One region of the Streptomyces sp. NPDC007084 genome, then DNA from elsewhere that is predicted to be linked to it. Evidence: riboswitches for the same ligand, from Rfam matches in the RefSeq annotation. Region 1 holds a riboswitch; each other region holds the start of a gene.

The links. Region 1 has a riboswitch for thiamine pyrophosphate ahead of thiO (glycine oxidase ThiO). Riboswitches for the same ligand answer to the same signal wherever they lie in the genome.
Region 2: linked by a shared signal. The riboswitch ahead of thiC (phosphomethylpyrimidine synthase ThiC) and the one ahead of thiO (glycine oxidase ThiO) in region 1 are both predicted to bind thiamine pyrophosphate.
Region 3: linked by a shared signal. The riboswitch ahead of AB0912_RS15050 (thiamine ABC transporter substrate-binding protein) and the one ahead of thiO (glycine oxidase ThiO) in region 1 are both predicted to bind thiamine pyrophosphate.
Region 4: linked by a shared signal. The riboswitch ahead of AB0912_RS34845 (cytosine permease) and the one ahead of thiO (glycine oxidase ThiO) in region 1 are both predicted to bind thiamine pyrophosphate.

Annotation. Positions count from the first base shown of each region.
Region 1 is NZ_JBEYFY010000029.1:75,054-78,290, forward strand. Features, by position in the region: gene AB0912_RS22770 (thiazole synthase) at 1-589, opposite strand, end outside; gene thiS (sulfur carrier protein ThiS) at 592-792, opposite strand; gene thiO (glycine oxidase ThiO) at 789-1,955, opposite strand; TPP riboswitch at 1,953-2,065, opposite strand; gene AB0912_RS22785 (FAD-dependent oxidoreductase) at 2,254-3,237, shown strand, end outside.
Region 2 is NZ_JBEYFY010000001.1:252,695-255,931, forward strand. Features, by position in the region: gene thiC (phosphomethylpyrimidine synthase ThiC) at 77-1,897, opposite strand; TPP riboswitch at 1,890-2,046, opposite strand; gene AB0912_RS01215 (YibE/F family protein) at 2,118-3,237, shown strand, end outside.
Region 3 is NZ_JBEYFY010000014.1:136,386-139,622, reverse strand. Features, by position in the region: gene AB0912_RS15055 (iron ABC transporter permease) at 1-987, opposite strand, end outside; gene AB0912_RS15050 (thiamine ABC transporter substrate-binding protein) at 963-2,057, opposite strand; TPP riboswitch at 2,135-2,240, opposite strand; gene rlmN (23S rRNA (adenine(2503)-C(2))-methyltransferase RlmN) at 2,406-3,237, opposite strand, start outside.
Region 4 is NZ_JBEYFY010000094.1:12,147-15,383, reverse strand. Features, by position in the region: gene thiD (bifunctional hydroxymethylpyrimidine kinase/phosphomethylpyrimidine kinase) at 1-335, opposite strand, end outside; gene AB0912_RS34845 (cytosine permease) at 465-1,868, opposite strand; TPP riboswitch at 1,860-1,954, opposite strand; gene AB0912_RS34840 (alpha/beta hydrolase) at 2,249-3,070, shown strand; gene AB0912_RS34835 (aldo/keto reductase) at 3,103-3,237, shown strand, end outside.

The sequences.
Region 1 (3,237 bases):
TCGCCAGGGCCGCGTCCGACGCCGTACCGGCCCCGGCGTCCAGGATCACCGGCACGCGCGCGTGCTCCACGATGAGCTGGAAGTTGTGCGGGTTGCGGATGCCGAGCCCCGAGCCGATGGGCGAGCCGAGCGGCATGACGGCCGCGCAGCCGACGTCCTCCAGCTTGCGGGCGAGGACCGGGTCGTCGTTCGTGTACGGCAGCACGGTGAAGCCGTCGTCCACCAGGGTCTCGGCGGCGTCCAGCAGCTCGACCGGGTCGGGCAGCAGGGTGCGCTCGTCGGCGATGACCTCCAGCTTGACCAGGTCGGTGCCGAGCGCCTCGCGGGCGAGCCGGGCCGTCAGGACGGCCTCGCCGGCGGTGTAGCAGCCGGCCGTGTTCGGCAGCACCCGGATGCCGAGGCGGTCGAGCACCGACAGCACCGAGCCGTGCACCGACGCGTTCACCCGCCGCATCGCGACCGTCGTCAGCTCCGTGCCGGACGCCACCAGGGAGCGCTCCAGGGTGTCGAGACTGGGCGCCCCGCCCGTGCCCATGATCAGCCGGGAGGTGTAGGTCGTCCCCCCGAGGACGAAGGGGTCGTCGGCCATGGTCAGCCTCCTTGTACGGCGGTGAGGACCTCGACGCGGTCGCCCTCGGCCAGCGGGGTGGACGCCCACTGACCGCGCGGGACGACGGTCTCGTTCAGCGCGGCGGCCACCCCGGAGGGAGCCGGGGTGAGGGCCGCGACGAGGGTGCCGAGAGCGGTACCGGCGGCGATCGCCTTCCGCTCTCCGTTGACGACGATGTTCATACGGGCTGCTCCGTGCGGGCGGTGGCGGCGAACCGCCTGGGGGAGAAGGGGCGGGCTTCCTCGGGCAGTTCGCCGGTGGTCAGGACATGCGCCATGGCGTCGCCGGTGACCGGGGTGAGGAGCACGCCGTTGCGGAAGTGGCCGGTGGCCAGCAGCAGCCCGTCCAGGGCGGTCGGGCCGAGCAGCGGGGCATTGTCGGGCGAACCGGGGCGCAGTCCCGCGCGGGTCTCGGTGAGCGGCAGCTCGGTGATGCCGGGCACCAGCTCGTGCGCGTCGCGCAGCAGCTCGTACACGCCGCCCGCCGTCACCGTGGTGTCCCAGCCCAGCTCCTCGCTGGTCGCGCCGACGACGAGTTCGCCGTTCTCGCGGGGCACCAGGTAAAGGTGGCCGCCGCGCACCACGGCCCGCACCGTGCGGCTCAGGAACGGCGCGTACCGCTTCGGCACGGTCAGCCGCAGCACCTGTCCCTTCACCGGGCGCACCGGCGGCAGGACCTCGTCGGGGACGCCCGCGAGCCGCCCGCTGAGGCTGCCCCCGGCCAGCACCACCTGGCCCGCGCCGAGTCCGGTGCCGTCCGCCGTGACCACACCGGTGGCCCGGTCCCGTACGACGGTCAGGCGCTGCGCCCAGCTCCGGTGGACGCTCACCCCGGCCCGCTCGCACGCCGTGACCAGGGCGGCGGCCAGGCGCCGGGGGTCGATCTGGTGGTCGCCGTCGACCCGCAGGCCGCCGCGCACGCCGGGGGCCAGCATCGGCTCCAGACGGCGGCACTCCCGGCCGGTCAGCCACTGCGACTCGAGTCCCGAACGGCTCTGCAGCGCGTGCAGTTCCCGCAGATGGGCGCGGTCGTCGGCGTCCAGCGCGACGGCCAGCGTGCCGCACCGGCGATAGCCCAGGTCGTGGCCGGCCGCCTCGGTGAGTTCGGCCACGAAGTCCGGATAGCGGCGCGCGGAGGCGAGGTTGAGGCCGAGCAGGGTCTCCTCGCCGTAGTGCAGCTCGGTGACGGCCGCGAGCATCCCGGCCGCGACCTGCGCGGCCCCGCCACCGGGCTCGGGGTCGACGAGCGTGGTGGTGAACCCGCGCTGCGCGGCCCGCCAGGCGGTGACCAGGCCGATGATCCCGCCCCCGATGACGAGGACGTCGGACGGACGTGTAGGCGACATGGGCGTCCAGCCCCTCCCTTCGCCGGCATGACCCGGATCAGGTTCGTACGGTCGGAGGCCGCCCAGCCTCCCTCTCAGCCCGGTGCGTCCGGGCTCCCGCGAGTGCTTTACGGTCGCCACCCTAGCCCGCCCCCACAGCGGCCCGTAAGGGAGCCTCCGCCGACGCACCCGCCCCCGGGGAGCCGGGGACGGACGCGGGGTGCCGGGGTGGCCGCGCACGGCCCGACCCCGCGGCTGTGCAGCAGATCACCGAGCACGTCCGCTGACTGACGGTTTGTCAGGTGTCTATGGTGATCAGGTGAGCGAGCAGACGCAGGCGAAGGCACAGGGGTCCACCGCGCGGCGGGCCGTCGTGGTGGGCGCGGGCATGGCCGGGGTGCAGACCGCGGTCGCCCTGCGCGAACAGGGCTTCACGGGCACCGTCACGCTGATCGGCGCGGAGCCCCATCAGCCCTACGACCGGCCACCGCTGTCCAAGGCCGTCCTGCTCGGCAAGGCCGAGGGCTCCGCCTTCGACGTCGACTTCACGGCCCTGGACATCGAACTGCGGCTCGGCCTTGAGGCGCTCGGCCTGCGCGCCGGGGACCACGAACTCGACACCGCCGCCGGGCCCGTCCCGTACGACGTCCTGGTCGTCGCCACCGGCGCCGAACCGATCCGGCTGCCCGGCGCCGAGGGCGTGCCCGGCGTGCACCTGCTGCGCACCCTGGACGACGCCGACCGGCTGCGGCCCGTGCTCCTCGCGCAGCACGACATCGTGGTCGTCGGCGCCGGCTGGATCGGCGCCGAGTTCGCCACCGCCGCGCGCGAGGCGGGCTGCGCGGTGACCGTCGTCGAGGCCGCCGACCGGCCGCTCGCCGCCGCGCTGCCCGCCGAGGTGGCCGCCCCGATGGCCGCCTGGTACGCCGACAGCGGCGCCACCCTGCGCACGCGCACGCGCGTGGAGCGCGTCGAGGACGGCGCCGTCGTCCTGGACGACGGCTCCCGGGTCCCGGCCGGCGCGGTGGTCGTCGGCATCGGCGCGCGGCCCGCGACCGACTGGATCGCCGGCTCCGGCATCGCCCTCGGCGCCGACCGCGAGATCCTCGCCGACGACCACCTGCGCACCTCCCTGCCGGACGTCTACGCCGTCGGCGACTGCGCCTCCTTCCCCTCCGGCCGCTACGAGGACCGCCTCCTCGTCCACCACTGGGACAACGCCCTCCAGGGCCCCCGCACGGTCGCCGCGAACATCGTCGGACAGGCGCCCGCCGCCTACGACCCGGTGCCGTACTTCTGGTCC
Region 2 (3,237 bases), on a different contig from region 1:
TACCACTCCTCGGCCGGCGTCAGGAAGGCCTCGCTCTCCGGGCACGGCGTCCCGGAGAGCGCCCTCCTGAAGCAGGTCAGTCCGCCAGCGGCAGATAGACGCGGTTGCCCGCCTCCGCGAACTCCCGGGACTTCTGGAGCATCCCTTCGGAGATCTCCGCCGCCGAAGCGCCTTCCGCCGTGTCCCCGCCGAACCGTTCGTTGATGCTCTGGCTGATCTTCATCGAGCAGAACTTCGGTCCGCACATGGAGCAGAAGTGGGCCGTCTTGGCCGGCTCGGCCGGCAGCGTCTCGTCGTGGAACTCCCGCGCCGTGTCCGGGTCGAGAGCCAGGTTGAACTGGTCCTCCCACCGGAACTCGAAGCGGGCGTCGGACAGCGCGTCGTCCCAGTCCTGCGCACCGGGGTGCCCCTTGGCGAGATCGGCCGCGTGGGCTGCGATCTTGTAGGTGATGACGCCGGTCTTGACGTCGTCACGGTTAGGGAGACCCAGGTGCTCCTTGGGTGTCACGTAGCAGAGCATCGCGGTGCCCCACCAGGCGATCATGGCTGCGCCGATACCCGAGGTGATGTGGTCGTACGCGGGCGCGACGTCGGTGGTCAGCGGGCCGAGCGTATAGAACGGAGCTTCATCACAGATCTCCTGCTGAAGGTCGATGTTCTCCTTGATCTTGTGCATCGGGACATGTCCCGGGCCTTCGATCATCGTCTGTACATGGAAACGCTTCGCGATCGTGTTGAGTTCCCCGAGCGTCCTCAACTCCGCGAACTGTGCCGCGTCGTTGGCGTCCGCGATGGAGCCGGGCCGCAGACCGTCGCCGAGCGAGTACGTGACGTCGTACGCGGCGAGGATCTCGCAGAGTTCCTCGAAGTTCTCGTAGAGGAACGACTCCTTGTGGTGGGCGAGGCACCAGGCCGCCATGATCGAGCCGCCGCGCGAGACGATGCCCGTCTTGCGGTTCGCGGTGAGCGGCACATAGGCGAGGCGGACGCCCGCGTGGACCGTCATGTAGTCCACGCCCTGTTCGGCCTGCTCGATGACCGTGTCCTTGTAGATCTCCCAGGTGAGTTCCTCGGCACGGCCGTCGACCTTCTCCAACGCCTGGTAGAGCGGCACGGTTCCGATGGGGACGGGGGAGTTGCGCAGCACCCACTCGCGGGTGGTGTGGATGTTCCGTCCCGTAGACAGGTCCATGACAGTGTCGGCGCCCCAGCGGGTCGCCCAGGTCATCTTCTCGACCTCTTCCTCGATGGAGGAAGTGACGGCGGAATTACCGATGTTGGCGTTCACCTTCACCAGGAACCGCTTGCCGATGATCATCGGCTCGATCTCGGGGTGGTTGACGTTCGCCGGCAGCACCGCCCGGCCGGCGGCGATCTCCTCGCGTACGACCTCGGGTTCGACGTTCTCGCGGACGGCGACGAACTCCATCTCGGGGGTGATCTCGCCACGGCGCGCGTAGGCGAGCTGGGTGACCGCCTGCCCCGAACGTCCCCGGCGCGGCTGGCGCGGCCGGCCGGGGAAGACCGCGTCGAGATTGCGCAGTCCGCCGCGCGGAGAGGTGTGCTTGATCCCGTCGTCCTCGGGGCGCACGGGCCGGCCCGCGTACTCCTCGGTGTCGCCGCGAGCGATGATCCAGTTCTCGCGCAGCGGCGCCAGGCCCCTGCGTACATCGGTGTCGACACTCGGATCGGTGTACGGGCCGGAGGTGTCGTACAGCGTCACGGACTGCCCGTTGGTCAGGTGCACCTGACGGACCGGCACGCGCAGATCGGGACGCGTCCCCCCGACGTACGCCTTGTGCCAGCCGATGGACTTCCCGGCCTCATCGTCCGGGGACGGCGAAGAAGCGCCGCCCGTCTGGCTGGAGGCAGGCGTGCGTACGTCCTTGTTGGTCATGAGACCTACTCCCTACGCCGGCATTACCCGGTAACAGGTTCGGCGGTCGACGCAGCGGCTTCCGTTCACCGATGTTTCATGTGAAACATCGCGAAGACGGAGGTCAGCGCCCTCTCAGCCCGGTGCTCCGAGCTCCCGCGTGTGCAAAGGTGACTCCACGCTAGCGTCATATCTGGCGCGGTGAACAGGGGGCCCTTGCCGTTCTTGCGATGATCGGTCGGTGACGACGAACCGGCAGCCCTCGTTCCCCCCGTCCGAGCCACCGCGCCGCCCGGGCTTCGACGACGGCCGCGGACGGGGGCCCGGCAACGGACCCGGGCCCGGCGCCGGCTACGGCTCCGGTGAGGGCTACGGCCAAGCTTGGGACGATGGACCGGGATCAGGCGCCGGTCACGAGCACGGCTCAGGTGCAAGCCCCGGAGACGATCCGGGCAGGAGCCGCGGTCAGGAGCCGGGCGCGGGACACGGGCCGGGCTACCGCGGTGGGCACGGGCACGGTCCGGGCGACGGTCACGGGCAGGTTGGCGGTCACGGGCAGGGCGGCGGACACAGTCCGGACGAAGGACAGGGACACGGACCGGGCGGAGGACACGGGCACGGGCAGGGTCCGGGCGGAGGCGACGGGCACGGGCAGGGACCCGGCGGTGGGCACGGGCACTCGCACAGTCACAGCCACGGCCCGGTGGCGCCCGTCTCGAAGCATCTGCGCAAGGTCATCGCCGCCGTACTGATCCCCTTCGCCGCCGCGGTCGCCGTGGGACTCGTCGTGCTGTGGCCCGGTGGCGCTCCGGCTCACGAGCGCACCGGTGTCGGCTTCGACCGGCAGACGCAGAACGCGACGGTCACCAAGATCGTCGAGGTGGACTGCAAGTCCGTCAACGCCTCGGGGGAGACGCCGACGGGCGACACCTCCACAGCCGAGGGCTCCTCCGCCCAGCAACAGGCGACCGGGGAGTGCAAGCGCGCCACCATCCGGATCGACACCGGCAAGGACAAGGGCCGTACGTTCACGGAGATCGTCCAGCCGGACCAGTCACGGCAGTTGCACCAGGGCGAGAAGGTCATCGTCGCGTACGAGCCCTCCGCGCCCAGGGAACTCCAGTACTCCGTGGCGGACGCGAACCGCAGGCTGCCGCTGACGCTTCTCGCGGCCCTGTTCGCCCTGGTCGTCGTGGTGGTGGGCCGGATGCGCGGTGTGATGGCGCTGATCGCCCTGGCCATCAGCTTCATGATCCTGAACTTCTTCATCCTGCCCGCGATCCTGCAAGGGTCGAACCCCTTGATCGTGGCGGTCGTGGGGTCCAGCGCGATCATGCTGATCGCGCTCTACATGTGCCATG
Region 3 (3,237 bases), on a different contig from region 1:
GGCGTCGAGGGAGCGCTGGACGAGGACGGCGAGGGGCAGCACGAGGAGCACCGCGACGCTCGCCAGCACCCCGGCGAGGAGCGCCCACTGCCCGGCGCCGCGCGGCCGGCGCGCGGTCGTCTGCGGGGACACCAGCCGCAGCGCGCTCTCGCGGCGCCGGACGGTCGCCGCGTGCACGGCGAGGATCGCCCCGACCGCCGCGAACTGGACGATCGTCAGCACGGCCGCCGTGCCGAGGTCGAAGATCTCGGAGGTCTGCCGGTAGATCTCGACCTCCAGGGTCGAGAAGGTGGGGCCGCCGAGGATCTGCACCACACCGAAGGAGGTGAAGGTGAAGAGGAAGACCATGAGGGCGGCGGCGGCCACGGCGGGGGCGAGCGCCGGCAGCGTCACCCTGCGCCAGGCCGCGAGCCGCGAGGCGCCGAGCATCCGCGCGGCCTCCTCCTGACGTGGGTCGAGCTGCGACCAGAGACCGCCGACGGTCCGTACGACGACCGCGTAGTTGAAGAAGACGTGCGCGAGCAGGATCGCCCACACCGTGGTGTCCAGGCGGACGCCCCACAGCTCGTCCAGCAGTCCGCCGCGGCCGACGAGCGCGAGGAACGCGGTGCCGACGACGACGGTCGGCAGCACGAAGGGCACGGTCACCACGGCCCGCAGGAACTGTCTGCCCGGGAAGTCGAAGCGCGCGAAGACATACGCGCCGGGGAGCGCGATCAGCAGCGTGAGCGCCGTGGAGGCGAGCGCCTGCCAGGTGGTGAACCACAGCACGTGCCGGATGTCGGGCTGGGCGAGCACGTCCCAGATCCGGGCGAACCGCCAGCCGCCGTCGGCGTGCAGCCCACGCGCGACGATCGCGGCCACGGGGTAGGCGAAGAACACCCCGAAGAACGCGACGGGCAGGGCCATGAGGCCGAGCCGCGCCGCGCCCCGCCGGCGGGCGGCGCGCGGGGCCGCCCGGTCTACTTCAGTACGAGCGAGGTCCACGACTTGACCCACTGGTCGCGGTCGGCGGCGATCTTCTCCGGGGCCAGGGTCTGCGGGTCCTTGGCCTGCGGGCCGAACTTCGTGAACTCCGCCGGCACCCGGGCGGTGCCGGTGACGGGGTACACGAACATGTTCAGCGGCATGTCCTCCTGGAACTCCTTGGTGAGCAGGAAGTCGAGCAGGGCCTTGCCGCCCTTGGTGTTCTCGGCGTTGTCCAGCAGTCCCGCGTACTCGACCTGGCGGAAGCAGGTGCCCTCCACGACGCCGGTCGGGGCGGTGGCGGGCTTGGGGTCGGCGTAGACGACCTCGGCGGGCGGCGAGGAGGCGTAGGAGACGACGAGGGGCCGGTCGCCCTTGGCCTTCTTGCCGCCGGCGGACCCGGAGAACTCGTCGTTGTAGGCCTGCTCCCAGCCGTCCACCACCTTCACACCGTTGGCCTTGAGCTTCTTCCAGTAGCCCTGCCACTGGTCGTCGCCGTACTTCGCGGCGGTGCCGAGCAGGAAGCCGAGGCCGGGCGAGGAGGTCGAGGCGTTCTCGGTGACGAGGAGGTTCTTGTAGGCGGGCTTGACCAGATCGTCGTACGACGTCGGCGGCGCGAGCTTGTGCTTGCTGAAGTACGCCTTGTCGTAGTTGACGCAGATGTCGCCGGAGTCGATGGGCGTGACCCGGTGCCTGGCCTGGTCGACGCGGTAGCGGGCGTCGATCGCGTCGGAGCCCTTGGCCTCGTAGGACTGGAAGAGCCCGTTGTCGAGGGCCCGGCTCAGCAGGGTGTTGTCGACGCCGAAGAAGACGTCGCCCTGGGGGTTGTCCTTGGTCAGGATCGCCTTGTTGACGGCCTGCCCGGCGTCGCCGTCCCTGAGGACGCGGACGCGGTACCCGGACCGCTTCTCGAAGTCCTTGAGCACGTTCTTGGACACCGCCCACGAGTCGTGGGTGACGAGCGTGACGGTCTTCGAGCCGCCCGAGCCCGCGGCGCCGGCGTCGGAGGAGCCGCACGCCGACAGGACGGGCAGGGTGACGAGGCTCAGTCCGACGGCCGTGGCCGCGAACCGCTTGCTGGTGGTGCTCACTGGATTCCTCCTGGCTGACCAGGAAGAGACGCGGCCCTGCCCGGGACCTCTGACAGTTCCCGGGCAGGGCGCAACAGCTTGAGTGATGACCGAACTTCCTACCCAGAATGACCTGGGCGAGGTTCAGAGGGTCTGCGGTCTGTCCCGCACTCTCAGCGCTGTGGCGCTCCCCTGTCGGAATATGAAGATGTGATGACTGCGATGACTGCGATGGTTCTACGAACGCGTCTCAGACTACCGCTCGACACGCACCGCCCGGCGACCGGTGCCGGTGGCCACCGCTCACGGGGTGACCACCACCGGGAGGCCACCGCCGGGGACCACCACCGGGAGACCAGGGCCCGGTGGCTACCGCTCGGTCGCGGCGAGCTGTCCGCACGCTCCGTCGATCTCCTGGCCCCGGGTGTCCCGGACGGTCACCGGCACACCGTGGGCGGCGATCGCCTCGACGAACGCCTTCTCGTCCTCGGGCCGCGAGGCGGTCCACTTCGAGCCCGGCGTCGGGTTCAACGGGATGAGGTTGACGTGCACCGGCTTGCCCTTGAGCATCCGGCCGAGCCGGTCACCGCGCCAGGCCTGGTCGTTGATGTCCCGGATGAGCGCGTACTCGATGGACAGGCGCCGCCCGGACTTCGCGGCGTACTCCCATCCGGCGTCCAGCACCTCGCGCACCTTCCACCGCGTGTTCACGGGGACGAGGGTGTCGCGCAGCTCGTCGTCCGGGGCGTGCAGCGAGATCGCGAGACGGCACTTGAAGCCCTCGTCGGCGAACCGGTTGATGGCGGGCACGAGGCCGACCGTCGAGACGGTGATCCCGCGCTGCGAGAGGCCGAGGCCGTCCGGCTCGGGGTCGGTGAGGGCGCGGATCGCGCCGACCACCCGCTTGTAGTTGGCGAGCGGCTCGCCCATCCCCATGAAGACGATGTTGCTCAGCCGGGCCGGGCCACCGGGGATCTCGCCGTCCCGCAGCGCCCGCATCCCGTCCACGATCTGGTGCACGATCTCGCCGGTCGACAGGTTCCGGTCGAGGCCCGCCTGCCCGGTGGCGCAGAACGGGCAGTTCATCCCGCAGCCCGCTTGCGAGCTGATGCACATGGTGACCCGGTCCGGGTAGCGCATCAGCACGGACTCGACGAGCGTGCCGTCGAAGAGCCGCCACAGGGTCTTGCGGGTGGTGTCC
Region 4 (3,237 bases), on a different contig from region 1:
TGCTTGGAGACGCTGACCGGGTCCACGACGACCGGCGCGCCCACGTCCGCCAGGAGTTCGGCGACCGTAGTGACGAGCGCGGGCGACGACAGCATGCCGGTCTTCACGGCCCGCACACCGATGTCGTCCACGACACTGCGGTACTGGGCCCGCACCGCCTCCTCCGGCAGCTCCCAAGCCCCTTGCACCCCCACGGAGTTCTGCGCGGTCACCGCGGTGAGCACGCTCATCCCGTGGGCGCCGAGCGCCAGCATCGTCTTCAAGTCGGCCTGGATCCCGGCGCCTCCACCGGAATCGGAACCGGCGATCGTCAGGACACGGGGCGGCGGGGTCATACCTGAAGTTCCTCTCGGAGTACGGCAACGGGCTCGGCGGTCCTCGGAGCGGTGATGCGGCGGAACGGTGAAGCGCCGAAGCGGCAGGACATGCGGCCGGTGGGGCGGCGCGGCCTGCGGCCGGCGCGTCTAGGCCCGGCGGCGGCCCAGTCGCAGGGGTGCGTAGAGGGCGAGGGCGACGAGGAACGCCACGTAGTAGGACAGGTCGGCGCCGTGCAGGGCGTCGGCCACCGGACCCACGTACAGGCCGGTGTCCATGAACGGGACGGCCGCGCCGAACGCCGCGACGAACGCCAGCAGGGACGGCCACGCCGGGAACGGGCGGGCGGCCTCGACAGCGAGGTCGACGGGCGCGCCGGCGCGGGCACGGGCCCGCGCGAACCAGTCCACGACGACGATCGCGACGAACCCGGGAATCCAATAGCCCACGAACAGCAGGACGTTCTGGAAGCGGGCCGTGGTGTCGGCCGCGTGCATCCACAGCACGAGCGGGAAACCGAGCACCGCGGCCAGGGCCGCGGCCACCGGACGCGGGACGCGCACGCCCACGGTCTGCAACGCGAGCGAACCGCTGTAGTCGTTCATCGCGTTGCTGCACACCGCCGCCAGCGCCACGGCGAGCAGCCCGAACGCGCCCGCCGCTCCGCCGCCGAGCAACTCCTCTACGCCAGCCGCCGTCTGGTCGGTCAGCACGGACGCGCCCCACAGCCCGAGGACCTGCACGGCGACGAACGACACGACGAGGCCGAGCAGCGTGCACCAGAACATCCGCGGACGCGAGGTGGTGCGCGGCAGATAGCGGCTGAAGTCACTGGCGTACGGAGCCCAGGACAGCGAGAGGCTGAGCGCGATGGTGCTGGTGAGCACGAAGGCGCCCGCCCGGTCCGAGCCGGCCGCGGAACCCGTCGCGGCGGGGTGGACCCCGTCGAGCATCCGCCAGGCGATCACGGCGAACGCGACGGCGAGCACGAAGGTCATGACGATCTGGAGCCGGTGGATGGCCTCGTAGCCGAGGACACCGAGCGCCCCCTGCGCGGCCATCATCACGAGCACCCCGACCCAGAACGGCCACCCGCACAGCCGCGCCAGCGCGTCCCCGCCGAACAGCCCGATCAGCGCGTCCCAGGCCACCGACGACAGCCACTGGAGCAGCCCCGGCAGCGCCACCGCCCGGCCGAACGCGAGCCGGGAGAGGGGGAGTTGGCCGGTCCCGGTGAGGCCGCCCCAGGTGCCGAGATAGGCGGTCGGCAGCGCCCCGAGCACCGTCCCGACGACGACCGCGACGAGGGCGGTGGTGAAGTCGAGGCCGAGCGCGACGCCGATGGTGCCGGTGAACACCCCGGTCATCGTCAGGTTCGGCGCGAACCACACGGTGAACAGGCGTGAGGGCCCGCCGTACCGGTTGCTCTCGGGGACCGGCTCGATGCCGTGCCCCTCCACCCGCAGATCGCCGGGTGCGGCGGGCATGGAGCCGTCGAAGACGGCAGGCCGGCCGTCGACGGGCAGCCCGTCGGAAACATGCGCCATCGGCATGGAAGACATCCCTCCGCCAGTACGAACTGGTTCAGGTTCGACGGGTGTGATCTCAGCCCTCGAAGGGGGCACCCCGTGTCCGGTACGACGGACACACTAACCCCATCCCCGCGCTCCTGTGTACGGCGGACCTGCGCTCATCGCTTCTCCTGTATCGCGGACCCGGGCTCGTCTGTATGGCGGACCCGGGCTCGTCGCTCCTCCCCGCCCGCTCGACGCCTCCTCCTCACCCGCCGGGCGATCCCCGAGGGCCCCCACCCGGCCGGGTCACCCGCAGCGCGCGGCGCGCCGCCCCTCGGTAGTGTCGGAGGTGATCGCCGCCCGCTCTCCGTTCCCGGGTTCCCGGACCCGGGTGGCCGGGCGGAAGGAGGCAGTGCGCCGTGACCGTGATCTCCCTGAAGTCCGCGCGGGTGCGCGAGGGCCTGACCCTTCCGTACGCCGAGGCCGGCTACCCCAGCGGCACGCCCGTCGTGTTCGTGCACGGGCTGGCCGACTCCTGGTGGTCCTTCGAGCCGCTGCTCCGCCGCCTTCCGCCCGCCCTGCACGGGTACGCGCCCACCCAGCGCGGCCACGGCGACGCCGAACACCCGCCGGACGGCTACACCCCGGACGACTTCGCCGCCGACCTGGTCGCCTTCCTCGACGCGGCCGAGATCCCGCGCGCCGTACTGGCGGGAGCGTCCACCGGCGGCATCCCCGCCCGCCTCGTCGCGGGCAGCCACCCCGACCGCATCGCCGGACTCGTCCTGCTCGGCGTCCCCGGAACCCTCGCGGACAAGCCCGTGCCCGACACCTGGCGGCAGACCCTCGACGGCCTCACCGATCCCGTACCCCGCGCGTTCGTCGAGGAGTTCGTCACCGGGAGCACGACAACTCCGCTCGCCCGGGGCTTCGTCGAGACGATGGTCGAGGAAGGCCTCAAGGTCCCCGCCCACGTCTGGCGGGAGACCGGCCGCGGTCTCCTCGACGCCGATCTCGGCGCCACCCTCGCCGGCATCCTGGTCCCCACCCTCGTCATCTGGGGCGAACAGGACCGCTTCCTGACCCGCGACGACCAGCAGACCCTCCTGGACGCGGTGCACGGAGCCGACTTCCTCGCCTACGAGAACACCGGCCACCCCGTCCACTGGGAACAGCCCGAACGCGTGGTCGCCGACATCGCCGCCTTCGCCGCGCGGATCGCCCGCCCCGGCACCCCCTGAACCCCCTCCGGGGTGTGTGCGAGACTGCCGCGATGACCGCAGAAACGATCACCGCCGCCGCCGCGGGCACCTGGACACTGGGCGATCTCACCGTCAACCGCGTCGGCTTCGGCGCGATGCGGCTGACCGGCAGCGCCGCCTTCCACCACGGGACGCCGAGCGACCGC